DNA from 2 places in the Brevibacillus sp. HB1.1 genome. Region 2 is predicted to be linked to the other one. Evidence: riboswitches for the same ligand, from Rfam matches in the RefSeq annotation. Region 2 holds a riboswitch; the other holds the start of a gene.
What was found. Region 2 has a riboswitch for cyclic di-GMP ahead of HPY27_RS14750 (GNAT family N-acetyltransferase). Riboswitches for the same ligand answer to the same signal wherever they lie in the genome.
Positions count from the first base shown of each region.

Region 1: another riboswitch for cyclic di-GMP. It lies ahead of ggt (gamma-glutamyltransferase); the one in region 2 lies ahead of HPY27_RS14750 (GNAT family N-acetyltransferase).

Region 1 is NZ_JABMIV010000004.1:276,735-284,072, forward strand. It holds gene HPY27_RS13820 (glutamine--tRNA ligase/YqeY domain fusion protein) at 1-190, opposite strand, end outside; gene HPY27_RS13825 (SET domain-containing protein) at 270-887, opposite strand; cyclic di-GMP riboswitch class I at 1,137-1,225, shown strand; gene ggt (gamma-glutamyltransferase) at 1,408-3,126, shown strand; gene HPY27_RS13835 (methyl-accepting chemotaxis protein) at 3,246-5,234, shown strand; gene HPY27_RS13840 (glycerophosphodiester phosphodiesterase) at 5,298-6,017, opposite strand; gene HPY27_RS13845 (ABC transporter substrate-binding protein) at 6,048-7,338, opposite strand, start outside.
Region 2 is NZ_JABMIV010000005.1:11,644-18,981, forward strand. It holds gene yhbH (sporulation protein YhbH) at 66-1,223, shown strand; gene HPY27_RS14735 (YiaA/YiaB family inner membrane protein) at 1,280-1,567, shown strand; gene HPY27_RS14740 (alpha/beta hydrolase) at 1,678-2,727, opposite strand; gene HPY27_RS14745 (methyl-accepting chemotaxis protein) at 2,848-4,338, opposite strand; gene HPY27_RS14750 (GNAT family N-acetyltransferase) at 4,331-4,885, opposite strand; cyclic di-GMP riboswitch class I at 5,080-5,163, opposite strand; gene HPY27_RS14755 (peroxiredoxin-like family protein) at 5,337-5,999, opposite strand; gene HPY27_RS14760 (Crp/Fnr family transcriptional regulator) at 6,084-6,761, opposite strand; gene HPY27_RS14765 (DNA alkylation repair protein) at 6,761-7,338, opposite strand, start outside.

The sequences.
Region 1 (7,338 bases), on a different contig from region 2:
CCTTGCCGGAAAATTCACGTGCCAACTCAAAGTTGAGGCAAATCGCTTTTGCATGTCCAATATGAAGATACCCGTTCGGTTCTGGGGGAAAGCGGGTAATAATTTCTTTTACTTTGCCCTCTTGCAAGTCATCAATCATGATATTGCGGATAAAATTGGATGCCGCTACCTTGTTTTCCAATGAAATCAACCTTTCACTTCACCTTTACATTCCATAATACTGATTCTCTACCCAGAGTTCAACAAAATCGGGTCGTGGACCGACCCGCTCACGTCTTCCATTGCTGCCTCGTTTGCCATTGTGGCCTGCAATACAGATGAATGACAGAATCAATGGCTAAGCGCTGCTCCGTGATCCCTCGAATCGTTTCGAGATGCTTCGGGGAAATCAGATGCAACAAAGGCTGTTCAACATGATTGAAACGTTGGAATGCTTCCGCTGCAATCCGATCCCACTGTGGGTAATACCGAAGCAAGTCATCGGGCATTACACGGGAGCGATCCGTGTCAGACTCGGGCAAACACTCAAAAGGTTCATCCAGATTTAACGTTCCATAATCATCGGTCAGCTCTTCGCCCGGAAAAATATCCCGTGCAGCCAATTCCATATCATACATGGTCGGCACACAATTCGCATGAAAGCTGTGGTTCACGTACCTTGCCTTATCCCAACAAAGAATGTACTTTCCGAACTGGTTCTTGAATGAATATTTTTGCACGTCCTGTTTTCGTAATGAGTCAAGTTTTTCCACAAATGCAGGGTCCAATACCTGGTCCAAATTATCCTGTGCCCATACAATCGTTCCTTTTGGGATAAACCTTGTCGCAAACACACCGTACCCGATCTCATCGTTGATATAGCGCAATTCTGTATCGGGATGCATCATGGTCTTTGTTTCACTCCTTGGCTTATGTGCCTTTTTATCATCATAAGCAATTCAGCCCCATGAGGTGTGTGAATGTCTGCGAAAAACACCCCTCCCCATAGCTTTCCTGACTATTTTTCTGGATTAAAAAATTTTTTCTTATTTACCACAAATGGTAAATAGTCTATATTATTGGCAAACGGTGTTTTAGGAACATTTTCCCACAACGATCGCATCAGTAAATGTGTCAATTTTATGCTTCATCCATTGATATCGAAACGGCAAACCCGGGGAAATCCGGCGACGCAAAGCTACAGGGGCTACCTCCGCAACAGCGGACACGCTTGCCAGCTACCGAAGTATTGATGTAGGACGAGACCAATGATCCTATATCATTGGTCTTTTTTTGCGCACATAATGTCTATTTTTGTCTATTTTTGTATGTTTGTGTATTTTTGACTTTTGAAGGAGGTGAGGCAACAGCGGATAGCCGGTTTAATGAATTCATTATTCTATTCATCATGAAGGAGGTTTCATAGGAATGTCATTCTGGAAGAAACTCTCAACCGTCGCGCTGACTGCTGTCATCGGGGTATCAACATTCTCTGGGGCACAAGCTGCTAACCGTCCAACAACGATGTCACCGAACGCAATGGTGACGACTCCTCACTATCTGGCTACGGCTGCGGCCCTGAAGACATTGGAAAACGGTGGAAACGCTGTAGATGCTGCTATTACAGCCGCTTCCACATTAGCTGTCGTCTATCCTCATTACACAACCATTGGTGGAGATAACTTCTGGCTCATCTACAATGCCAAAACAAAAGAGCTGAAGGCACTGAACGGCAGTGGTCGCGCAGGCGAAAAGGCAACCATCGACTATTACAAAAACAAAGGCTACGAAAAAATCCCGTCCCGCGGTTATGAATCGGCAAACACTGTCCCTGGTGTCGTCTCCGGCTGGTGGGAGGCTTACAACTACGCCCATAAAAGCATGGGCAACAGTAAGGTTCAATGGAACAAACTGCTGGAGCCTGCCATTGGATACGCCGAGAACGGATATCCAGTCTCCCCCAACCAAGTATATTGGACGAAATACGCGACAGATCCAACTGACAATAACTTGAAGAATCTTCAACGTTTTGATGGATTCCGTAAAACATTCCTGAAGCCCAACGGTGATCCCTATGCAGCAGGCGAAATTCTCAAACAAAAGGATCTTGCCAATACTTTGCGAATCATTGCGAAAAAAGGCGCTGACGGTTTTTATAAAGGAGAAGTAGCTAAAAAAATCGTAGCAGACATGCAAGCCAACGGCGGATTGCTCACGTTGAAAGATTTTGAGAAGCACACCTCCACTTGGGCAGATCCGATTTCGGTAGACTACCGCGGATATAAAGCGTACAACGTTCCGCCTAACTCCCAAGGCATGGCATCGCTCTCTATTCTTAATGTTTTGAATAACTTTGACCTCAAGAGCATGGGTGAAGGAACACCCGATTACTATCACACGATTGTGGAAGCTACCAAACAGTCTTTTGCTGACCGTGACAAATGGCTGACTGACCCTGCCTTTGTGGATATCCCTGTGGATGAGCTGTTGTCCAAGCAGCACGGGAAAGATTTAGCTGCGCGCATTGATATGAAGCAAGCTGCCAAATCCGTAGAACCGCTTGATCCAAAAGGCGATACAACCTGGTTCGGGATCGTCGACAAAGATGGAAATGCCGTGTCCATCATTCAGAGTCACTATTTTGACTGGGGTTCCGGCATCGTAGCGAAAGATACGGGCATCCTTTTGCAAAACCGCGGAAGCTATTTCTCTTTGGACTCCAAACACATCAATCACTTGGAACCAGGAAAACGTACCTTCCACACCATTAATCCAGCTATGCTCTTTAAAGGGGACAAGCCTTATCTTCTCTACGGAACACAAGGGGGAGAAGGACAGCCGCAAACGCAAGCCGCTCTTGTCACGCGTATCGTCGACTTTGGTTTCAGCGTACAAGACGCAATCGAAGCACCAAGATGGCTACATGGACGCAACTGGGGATCTGATTCCAACAATCTCAAGGTGGAAAGCCGCATCCCTCAAGACGTCCTGGACGAGTTAATAAAACGTGGGCATCCAGTCGAAAAGCTGGAAGCAGCCTATACCGATACGATGGGACAGTCCGGCGCAATCCTGATTGACCCGCAAACCAATGTAAAATTTGGCGGTGCTGACCCTCGCGGTGAAGGCGCAGCAATGGGATATTGATATTTTGTCAGACTGCTGAGTTAAACTCAGCAGTCTACCTGTATTATATTTCCTTGTGGCAGACCGCTTTTCACAAAGAAAGAAATATCTCAATCACGGATTAGGAGCGGAAAAATCCTATGTTTTTGTTCAACAAACTCAGGAACAAAATGATCCTTTGGTTTCTCGTCGTGGCCGTCATTCCACTTACTGCCGTTTCGATGTTTATCACGAGCAGCTTTTCATCCATTCTGATTGATAAACAAAAATCATCCTATGTTGACCTTACTTCCAGTACAGCCATAGCTATGGATCAATATCTGGACCGGCGTATGACAGAAATTCAGATTTTAGCCCGTACCTCGGATATTCAATCCGATGATGCAGCGGCAAAAAATGAATTCATCCGCAAGTTTACCGAGGAAATGAAACTGTATGACGGAAATACCTTTATCGCAAGTGATGGAAAAGTAACGGCTGATACGTTCCCCAAAAGCGTTGGAATCAATCTTGGCGAGCGCCAATTCTTCAAAGACGGTATGCAGGACAAGCCCAGCTTCTCCGATGTTCTAGTTGCGAAGACAACCGGCAATCGCTCTATCATCGTCGCTTCCCCTGTAAAAGCGAAAAATAATGAGAAGCTTGGTGTCTTGACCGGGCTCGTCAATGTAGATGACTTCACAGCTACATTCCTCAAGAATTTGAAAGTAGGCAACGATGGCTATCCGATTCTCGTTGATAACAAGGACCAGATTCAGTACCATCCTACCCAGGATCTGATCGGAAAACCGCTTGAGGAATCCGCTCTGCCGCAACCATTAATGGAAATCCTGAAATCAGGAAAAACAGAAAAGGGCTCATACAGCTACTCGGACAATGGTAAGGAATACGTTGTCACCTATTCCCCCATTCCCAAGACCAACTTTGGTTTGTATCTGCATATCCCTGTCGAATCCATAACGTCTGCGGTTTCATCCGTTACCAACATGGTTACGATCATTGTCATCATTGTTGTTGCTGTCGTGATCGCAATCGCGTACGCTGTTTCCCGGCAAATCTCCCGCCCTATTGCGGCAGTTGCCTCCGTGGCTAACCGCATTTCCGAGGGTGAACTGACTGTACAACCCTTGCAGATCCAAACCAAGGATGAGGTTGGACAGCTATCCCAATCCGTAAACACAATGGTGCTCAACCTGCGAACGATTATTCAACAAGTAAATGATACAGCTTCAGATCTTGCTTCTTCAGCAGAGGAATTGTCTGTCAACTCCGACCATACGAGCAAGGCTACCGAGCAAATCGCCATAACGATTCAGGAAGTAGCTTACGGTGCGGAAAAGCAAGTGAAGAGTGTAGAGGAAAGTGTCACCGCAATTCAAGGTGTATCGACAGGGGCCCAGCGGGTTGCCACGAATGCACAGCAAGCTGCCGAATCAGCTTTGGGCGCTTCCCAAATTGCAGTGGAAGGCAATCAGGCCCTTCAGGTCGTTATCAGCCAGATGCAATCGATCGAGAACACTGTTGGCAACATTGCCGATATCGTCAAACGATTAGGAAACAGCTCGCAGGAAATCGGACAAATTGTACAAGTCATCACCGGTATCGCTGAACAAACAAATCTGTTAGCACTTAACGCAGCTATTGAAGCGGCGAGAGCTGGTGAACAGGGGCGCGGATTCGCCGTTGTTGCAGACGAAGTGCGCAAATTGGCTGAGCAGTCCGCGCAATCCGCGCAACAGATCACACTGTTGATTACGACGATTCAGCTCGAATCAAACCAGGCTGTCCTTTCGATGGAACAGGGCACCAAAGAGGTCGCCACTGGACTTACAGTCGTTAACAATGCAGGCAAGTCCTTCGAACAGATCCAAGATGCTGTCACGCAGGTAGCAAGCCAAATTCAAGAAGTAAAAGCTTATTCTGAGCAAATGTCTTTTGGTACCAAACAGGTGGTAGAATTGGTCAGTGTCATTGAAGAAGTAGCGGAGAATTCTGCTGATGGAACACAAAGCGTGTCAGCCGCCACAGAAGAACAGCTGGCAGCTATGGAAGAAGTCAGTTCATCAGCTACTTCTCTGGCAAGAATAGCCGAAGAACTGCAATCTCATGTAAGCAAATTCAAGATATAGTCCAAACAACGAAAACAAGAAAAGCCGCCTTGCATGTGCACGGCGGCTCTTTCCTGCTTTCGCTTACACAAACTCCCACATCCGGTCAGGATGGTTCGTGCAAATTTGAACCTGAGGATGCCACGAAATGACTTCGCGGATATGCTTCGGATCATCCAGCGTCCACGCGATGACTTGGAAGCCTTTTTCAATCGCGGCTGCAGTTAGCTCACGCGTCAGAAACGGATATCCCATGGAGAGGATCGTGGCACCTGCTGCCTCCATCTGTTCCAGCATGAGTACAGGTCGGCCATATACAATCAGGCCTGTCTGCACTTCTTGGTCGAGCGTGCGAACGTGACGGATCAAATCGTGGTCAAAGGAAGTCAGGTACACCTCTTGCTTCATTCCATGCTTTTCTACAAGCGCGAGCACCTTTTCAGCGATACCCGGGTACATGTCACTTGTTGCTTTCAACTCGATATTTAGCGCGCAGCGACCTTTTACTGCGACTAGTACTTCCTCGAGTGTAGGGATTTTTTCGCCTGAAAACTTGTCGCCAAACCAGCTCCCTGCATCCAGCTCACGCAGCTCTGCCAAGGTATGATCCATGACCAGACCGTGGCCATTGGTCGTGCGTTCCAACGTAAAGTCGTGAATCAGCACCGGAACACCATCACGCGTCAACTGTACATCAATTTCCATTGCTTTGATAGCTGGCTCTGCCAAAGCCAGTCGAATCGCTGTCATTGTATTCTCCGGGGCTTTGCCTGACCACCCGCGATGTGCCATACAAATGTTCATTTCGCCAGCTCCTCTATCATTTCGTTTCTGTTATTTTTTCAAAAGCTTGCTGCCTTTTTCCGTCGCCGCCTGCATCGCTTCATCTACTGTCGCTTGGCCAAGCATCGCACGCTGCAGTTCTTTTTGAATCACATCCTGCAATTCTTTGTAGCCTGGAGCCATTGGACGAGGATAGCCGTATTGCAGTTGATCTACCGCGACCTTGAAGTTTGGTTCTTTTTCATAGAAAGCCTTCATTTCAGCCGAATCGATTGCTTCTGTCGTGACAGGCATATAACCGGAAGCGATTGACCAAGGAACTGTTTGCTCGGTATCGGTCATCCACTTCATGAATTCCCACGCTGCTTTTTTCTCCGCATCGGTCGACTTCGCCAGCATCACGAGATTCGCACCGCCCGTTGGCGTACCAAGCGTTTTATTGGCTGGCAGGAAAGCTGCACCCATGTCAAATTTGGCATTTTTCTTCAATTCCGTCAAGGAGCCTGTCGAGGTAAAAATCATGCCCACTTTTTGATTCAGGAAGTCTTGCTCCGCTACATCCCACGCATTGTAGTTCTCTCCTGGAGGGTTTTTCATGATGCCTTCCTTCACCATTTTGGACCAGAGCTCAAGCGGTGCTTTTCCTGCTTCGTTGTTGATCGTCAGCTCCTTGCCGTTCTCGCTCAGGATGTTGCCCCCGCCTTGGAAAACAAGCGCTTCGTAGAACCAGATATCCACGGGCGTCGAGAAGCCGTACCGAGTAATTTTGTCTCCTTCTTTCTTGCTCAGCTTTTGAGAAAAGCTGACGAGCTCATCCCATGTTTTCGGACCGTTTGTATCAAGTCCTGCTTCTTTTAACATATCGCGGTTGATGTACAGCAGTGGAGTGGAGCGGTTAAATGGCACTGCGTACAGTTTGTCATTCCAATAAGAGTTTTTCATGAGACCTGGAATGTACTTCTTTTCATCCCCTTGCGAATAGGGCGTCAAATCTTCCAAAACCTTTGCGTCTGCAAATGCTGCGATCGAAGCGATCTCGACCATCGTCACATCCGGATTGTTGCCCGCTGCTACAGATGCCAGTACTTTGGAATGGTTTTCTTGATACGCACCTTGGTAGGCTGGTTTGACGATAATATCTTTATGTGTTTCATTGAATTTTTTGACCATATCCTCGATGGTTTTCCCACGAACGCCACCCAACGCATACCAGAAATCAATTTGGACTGGGCCACTGGATGCTGTAGACGCTGCTGGCTGAGAAGTGCTGCCTGTACTAGCAGACTGTTCTTTTCCAGATGATCCGCATCCAGCCAACACTCCTGATAAACCAATAGTCAAT
Region 2 (7,338 bases):
CTTTGGCGACATGAGGAGCACGTCATATTCGGCGCAGATTGCGCCAGTTGCTAGGAGGAGACGGCATGAAAGATGAATCATCGTTCATTGTCTCCCGGGAAGACTGGTCGCTGCACCGCAAAGGGTACCAGGACCAAAATCGACACCAGGAAAAAGTGAAAGAAGCGATCAAAAAAAATCTGCCCGATCTCGTCAGCGAAGAAAACATCATCATGTCGAATGGTCGGGAAGTTATTAAGATCCCTATTCGCTCCCTGGATGAATACCGATTGCGTTTTAACTTCCAAAAGGGAAAACATGGCGGTCAAGGTAAAGGAAACAGTAAAGTAGGAGATGTCGTCGCCCGTGACGGCGATCCGGCGCAAGGGCCAGGAAAGGGTCAGGGAGCGGGTGATCAGCCAGGTGTAGACTACTACGAGGCTGAAATCAGCGTAGAAGAATTGCAGGAGATGCTTTTCGCCGAGCTGGAGCTGCCGAACCTTCAACAAAAAGACGAGGAACAAATCGTCGTGGAAGAGACTCGGTTCAATGATGTCCGGAAAAAAGGCTTGATGGGCAACATTGATAAAAAACGTACGCTGATTGCGGCCATCCGCCGAAATGCGCTGGCAGGCTACAGTGATATGGAGCTGGGGATCACCGATGATGACCTGCGCTTTAAGACGTGGGAAGAGATCATCAAGCCTCATTCCAATGCTGTCATTATTGCGATGATGGATACGTCGGGAAGTATGGGCGTGTTTGAAAAGTATATTGCCCGCAGCTTTTTCTTCTGGATGGTACGTTTTCTGCGCACCAAGTACGAAAAAGTCGAGATCGTCTTCATTGCCCATCATACGGATGCGAAAGAAGTAACGGAGGACACCTTTTTCTCGAAAGGGGAAAGTGGGGGGACGATCTGCTCCTCTGCCTACAAAAAGGCGTTGGAGATCATCGATAGCCGCTACCCAACATCGCAGTACAACATTTACCCGTTCCATTTTTCCGACGGCGACAACCTCACGTCTGACAATGAGCGCTGCGTAAAGCTGGTGAAAGAGCTCATGGAGAGATGCAACATGTTCGGCTATGGCGAAGTGAATCAGTATAATCGTCATTCAACCCTCATGTCAGCGTATCGCCACATCAAAGAGCCGAAATTCATGCATTGTGTCATTCGGGAAAAGGGCGAGGTATACAAGGCGTTGCGTACTTTCTTTGGCAAGAAGGAAGCTGTGAAGTAATCATAGTGGCAACCGGGCGAGAAATCGTCCGGTTGACTTATGTGAGGGGTGTTACTATGTATCCACAAAAGCATCGGATGCGCAACACGGGAGCCTTCACTTTCTTGGCATACTTTACATTGGGGGCAGGTGTACTGCTATTTTCAATCGGTTTATACAATGCAACAGGTCTTCAGCTGCACGAAAAGGGGTATTATATCGCATGTATGCTTCTGGTAGCAGTTGGATCGATTTTGACGCAAAAAGTAGTGAGAGATAATGCAGAGGATCGAACAATTATTGAGGAGCAGGAAAGAGAATTTAACTTGAAGGTATCGAAAGCGGAGAAAGAAACGCCGAAATAGCCCAGATGGTGTATGGTTTAGGCAAGGAAAATGTTAAAGTTGTTCATCATCGGGTATTCGCTCCATTTTGGTGGGGAGGAAACCAATGGATCGCAAAAAAACCGCCAGGCTCATGCCCTGACGGTCTTTCGAATGAGCGCTACAAACTCCTCTGCCTTTTCAATGTGTGGAGAGTGCCCCACATTTTCCATGACTATCTCCTGATAGGAACCGCCAGCGCGCTGATATTGTTCGAGCACGTCTCGAATTTGGGAGACCATCGGCTGCGGAGGATATTCGTCTTCCCCTGGCCATCCGGGGACATAGCCAAGCTTGCCTAGTGTACCGAAATCAGCAAGCGACTGATCCGAGATAATGGCATCATCCGCACCGCGAATCCATAAAATCGGACACTTCGGCTCCATCTGGACAATACCGGACAAATTTACGTATTTGGGAGAAATCGCATTCGTAATCCCTGTCGTCCCAGGAGCAACACCGGGCCAATCGTTTACGTATTCAAAGGCACCAGGGTAAAAGCCCTCTCCCGTTCTCGTAGAGATTATCGCGCTCACATAACGATCTTCCTGCTCTGGGCCAACCTGGAACGGGGGATTGAAATAAAGCTGATTCATGACATTGCGAGGACTGGAGGGAGATTCATTACTCATATCTTTGGCTGCTATCCTTTTGACCAGCTCGGAGTTGACAGCTCCTCCACCTGAGCCTGAGAAGCTGCTGTAGCACGGGGTGCCAACTATATCCTTGGTTCCACCAAAGCCGTAAGGAGACATGGGGGCGATTAGAATCAGGGAGCGTACTTCCTGCGGGTGATCGATGGCAAACTGCATCACGATCCCACCGCCCAACGACCAGCCGGCAAGATGGACGGGTGTTGGCAAGTCCAATGCCCGAATAAACGAGTGAAGGTCATCCGACCAGTCTCGCAAACCGCGTGTCGCATCGATGGGCAATGCTTCACTTGCTCCATAGCCACGCATATCAGGTGCGTACACACGGTACTGGTCACATAGAGCCGCTATGGTATCATCCCAGAACAAGTTGGCTGATGCATTGCCGTGAATGAGGAGGAGCGGTTCTCCTTCTAGTACGCCAGCTGTCAGATAAGAAACGAGCAGTCGATCGGTCTGAATCGTTTTTGTTTCGATTCGTGCATCCATCAATGATGTGCTCCTTTCATTGTATAAGATTATAAATATCAGAATATTTACATTATATATCCATTCGGTTACAAAATGAGAAAAGAAAACAACCGCCCGTGAAAGGCGGTTGCAGGAAGGTTACATATGGAGACCACGCATCTGTTGTTCGATTTTCTCAAAGCCGCCAGAAACCTTAACGACTTCGTCTTTTTGTTCAGAAACGAGAACAAGCACTTCTTCCAGGCTCTCTTTGTTCTTGTCGGTAATATCTGCGTTGACTTCAACTTTTGCGCCGACTTCTTGAATCATACTGTGAACATGGATAATGAACTCTTGCAGGTTTTTCGTTTTATCCGCAAAGTTTTGCATGTAGTTGTCTACATTGGTGAACATTTCTTGTACTTCAATGATGCCCTCGCTATTTTTCTCAAAAGAAGTCTGTGACTCAGAAATCATATCTGATACGAGCTTCATTTTTTCGCGAATGGTCATGAGCAGGTTCGAGATCGATTCAGAGGATAGCTTGGAGGATTCAGCCAGCTTGCGTACTTCATCTGCTACGACAGCAAATCCTCGGCCATGTTCGCCTGCGCGAGACGCTTCAATCGTGGCATTGAGTGCCAACAGATTGGTTTGTGCAGAAATCTCGGAAATGGTTTGAATGATTTTCCCAATCGATTCGGTTTCTTTATTGAGCTCTTGAATCAGCTGGTTCGTACCTTGGATATCCTTGATGAATCGTTCAAAGTCATTGCCGATGTTGCCGATGCGTTTGCCGCTCTCATTAGTGGCTTCTTTGGTCGATTCTACGTAATCATGCATCTCTGTAACAGAGCGGGTCATGTCCTCCACTTGCAGATTCGTCGAGCTCATTTCCCGACGCAGTTCGTCGGTATTGCTGGTCTGAACCGTAAAGGACTCCATAATGTCTTGCAGGGAAGCGACGGTTTCGACTGCGCGAATATTTACACCGTCCGTCACCTTGTTCAAATTCTCTTGATAGTCTTGCATAGAGGTGAGTGATTCATTGATCTGATCCAGAACACGTTGCAACGATTCCTTTGAGGCAATCGCTTCTTGTTTTTGTTGCTCACTTTCCTCTTGCAGCTTGTTATTGAATACAGCATGCATCATGCTCGTGACAGAGACGAAGCAGAAGGTAAGCAAGAAGTACATCAGATCAAGGTTGTTTGTCGAATGGAAAATCGTTTCTCTCTGTGTCAGGAAGTAGTAAGAGACAATACCCAATGTCGATACAATCGTCAAAATATTGATGAGTCGGTCTTGATAAATCCCCATGACTGCTACAAAGAACATAATGGTCATGATATTGATCATATGCGGGTCCAGTCCAACTACGATGAACATAAAAATTCCGATTACCGCGAAGTTGAAAAACTTCATGAAGGGCGCTGCTTTTTCACGGAACCTCGGGCGATTAGAGATGTAAGTAAAAGGTGCCAGTACGCCATACAAAATACCCAGTATCGTGAAAACGAATGTGTACGATACGCCTAGAAAAAGGTTTAAGACCTGAACTACCGTAATAATACTTGCGAATACGATTACGACCCAATTGTTTCTTCTTCTCAATAGATCAATGTTATCCATGTTATCCATGTTACCCACCTACCTCGACTTTTACTTGGTTGGATGACGACGAATTGTACCAGGAATATTTCGGATCGTGCTTATTGTCATAGACATCTTTTAGATGGAAGAGGGTCGGAATGGCATCGGCCCCTTTGTAAAAGACGATATCTTTGGTCTGAGTCGCCTTTACTTGATACTTCTTATTAATGAACGTAAAAAAAGTTGGATCTGCTACCCCGATTGCGTGGGTATAACCGTGCTTTTCAGCGTAATCTATCATTAAGCAAATTCCTTTTTGCCCTAGTTGTCCACGGTATTTCGGCAAAACAGCGAGACTGTCTACCTCCATTACTTTCATATCTTCTGTAACAACATCCTGAAAAAGTGATTTCATATAAGCACTTGATTTGGAAAAGGGCGTCATTTCAAATGTTCCACCTGCTTCACCATCTTCGGCAAGTAAGAGGAACTGAGCCGAGCCTTCTTTCGCATGCTCCATCTCGAAGCCCATGCTTGTCCATACTGTTTCTTTGATTTCATGAAATTGTGCTAACTCTTGTACGGTTTCTACTTGTTTGTACATAACTTCTCCACTCCATCATTTTCTCTGATTGAACCATGTTGTGTATGTTTGACGTCACTAAAGTTATGTTTTTCCATCCGATACGATAATGAAAGTGCTTTCATCCTCCTTTCAAAAATGTAAACACAAAAAAAGGCCGTTCCATCGAAATGGAACAACCGAAGCTACCAACATCGAATAAATGGTCTCAAGATGATGGCAACCCGGCTATCATGGTCAAAGACTGTAGACCCGTGGTTTTGCGTCGCCACCTTTCGATGACTTTGCCTTTTGCATTTTTTAGCAAAAATTGTAAAGATGTGTCGAATTTTGCTAGACATAATCATGCAAAATATAAGCCAAAAGATATATTCTTGTCAAGTTTTGGTAGGGAAAATAAACTAATTGTTCATAAAGCATAGACGTAGAAAAAACCAGTTGTGTGATCAACTGGTTTTTCGTTATATAAGCGTTAGGTTAGGGTACGCAGAATGTCTAAAACTTCACTAGGCTCCATGCGTTTTTTGTAATCAGGATCTAAGCCTGCTGAACGGATTACGCCCTGGTTGTCGAGGATATAAGTAGCAGGTATGGGGAGTGTCCATGAATCTTCGCTATTAAAACGATGGAGATCAATATCCAATGATCGGTAGGTATCATGTGAAAAATCAGGCAGTCTGAATCTGAGTTTATATTTTTCTGCTACTTGGTTATTGGTATCGCATAACACGGGAAAGCTCAGACCGTTTTTCTCTTGCATAGTAAGAGAGTGTGCAGGAGATTGTGGACTAATGGCAAACAATTGGGCACCCAGAGAGGTTATCGTATCGATCTGTTTTTGGTATGCTTGCAGCTCCAAATTGCAGTAGGGGCACCATGATCCACGGAAAAATGTAAGGACGACGGGACCTTTTCCGATTTTTTCCGACAAGGTAATGGTCTTGCCAGTGTGATCGTTCAACGAGAAATCAGGTGCAATCGAACCAATCGGCAAGCCCTTTGCGTGTCCAGAGGTCCGCAGCTCCTCGATTGATTTTGTAAATGCATCTGTTACTTCACGAGTGAGGAGGTCTGCTATTTGAATGGTTGTAAAATCTAGCTCTTCGCGCAGGCTCTGAAAATGTGGTTTATCCATATGTTGTTCCCCTCTTTTTCGAAAGAATAGTAAAAGCCATAGCTTTACGATATCTTTCTTTTGGAGGGGAAGATGTAACCTGGATTACATTCTCTTCAAAATTTCGTCCCGATGAATGGAAATGGATTTAAAGCCTGTTTGAATTAGTTCTTCTCTTACTAAAGCACGTAATGCTACCGTCACAGCTTCCCTGGATGCCCCGACAAAATGGGCGAGTTCTTGATGGGAAAGAGGTAAGTCAATTTGTTGAAATGCCGAACTGTTAGGAGTGCCAAATTGATCGGCAAGCCTTACTAATGTGGAAATAATGCGATCTTGTAAAGGGAGAAGAGCAAGATTTTCGGCTGCCTGGCTGATCGAAACCATTCTATCGCTAATGATCTTCATGATCTTCATCATCAGTTGCGGATGTTCGATTATGTAGCTCTCAAATTTTGCTTTGCTCATTTTACAAATGAGGCAGTCTTCGATGGCTTCTATATACATCTCCCGTGTACCTAATGAGAGGAGATCCACTTCTCCAAACACATTGCCTTCCCCGAGGATGTCGAATGTGAACTGCCGCCCATCCCGATTTACTTTATATAAACGTACTTTCCCCTGTTTGATAAAGTAAAAGCTCTCTGAAAAAGTTTCTGGTGTTTGAATGCACGTATTTTTGGGAAAAGGGGATAAGGAGGTTAATTGATCGATTAAGCGCAAACTTTCCTCGGATAATGAATTTAACAAATAAAATTGAGATAAATAGGTGATTTGGTTCATCATTTCTGTTCGGTTTGGGTCTTCAGAATCGTTCTTTTCGCTTTGGTGACAATTCTTTTCGTTTCCTTTGTATCAGAGATTCTTAACCAATCGTCACAAAGCTGCGTCACCCAGTCAGGTTGTGATTTACTCGCATCGTTCAACCAATTCCCAACAGAATCTTGAACATATTTGGATGGATCTGACTTCACTGGCGTAAGCAAGGGCAGACAGCGAGCAGGCTCATTTTTCAATGTGTCAATATGCTTGCACCAGACCCCTCGAGGGCGTGTAGCTTCTACCGCAAAGCGGCGAATATTTTCGTCAGTATCAAGTACCCATTCGCTCAGGAGGTGAATGGAATGGTTCAGATCATGCACGAGAGAATCTCGAATTGCCATCCATGCGATCTCTCTCACTCCAAAATGATGATCTGCCGAGAGTTTTCTTATTTGCCTTAGCTTTTCTTCGAGCGATAAGCTGTTGTCCAAACCAATGATATAGGCACTCCAGCAACGTACACTGTCTGACTTGTGGGTGGCCAACGATAGGAAAACGGGAGACGTAGCTGTGGGTTCACCCGATTTGTGTAAGATCG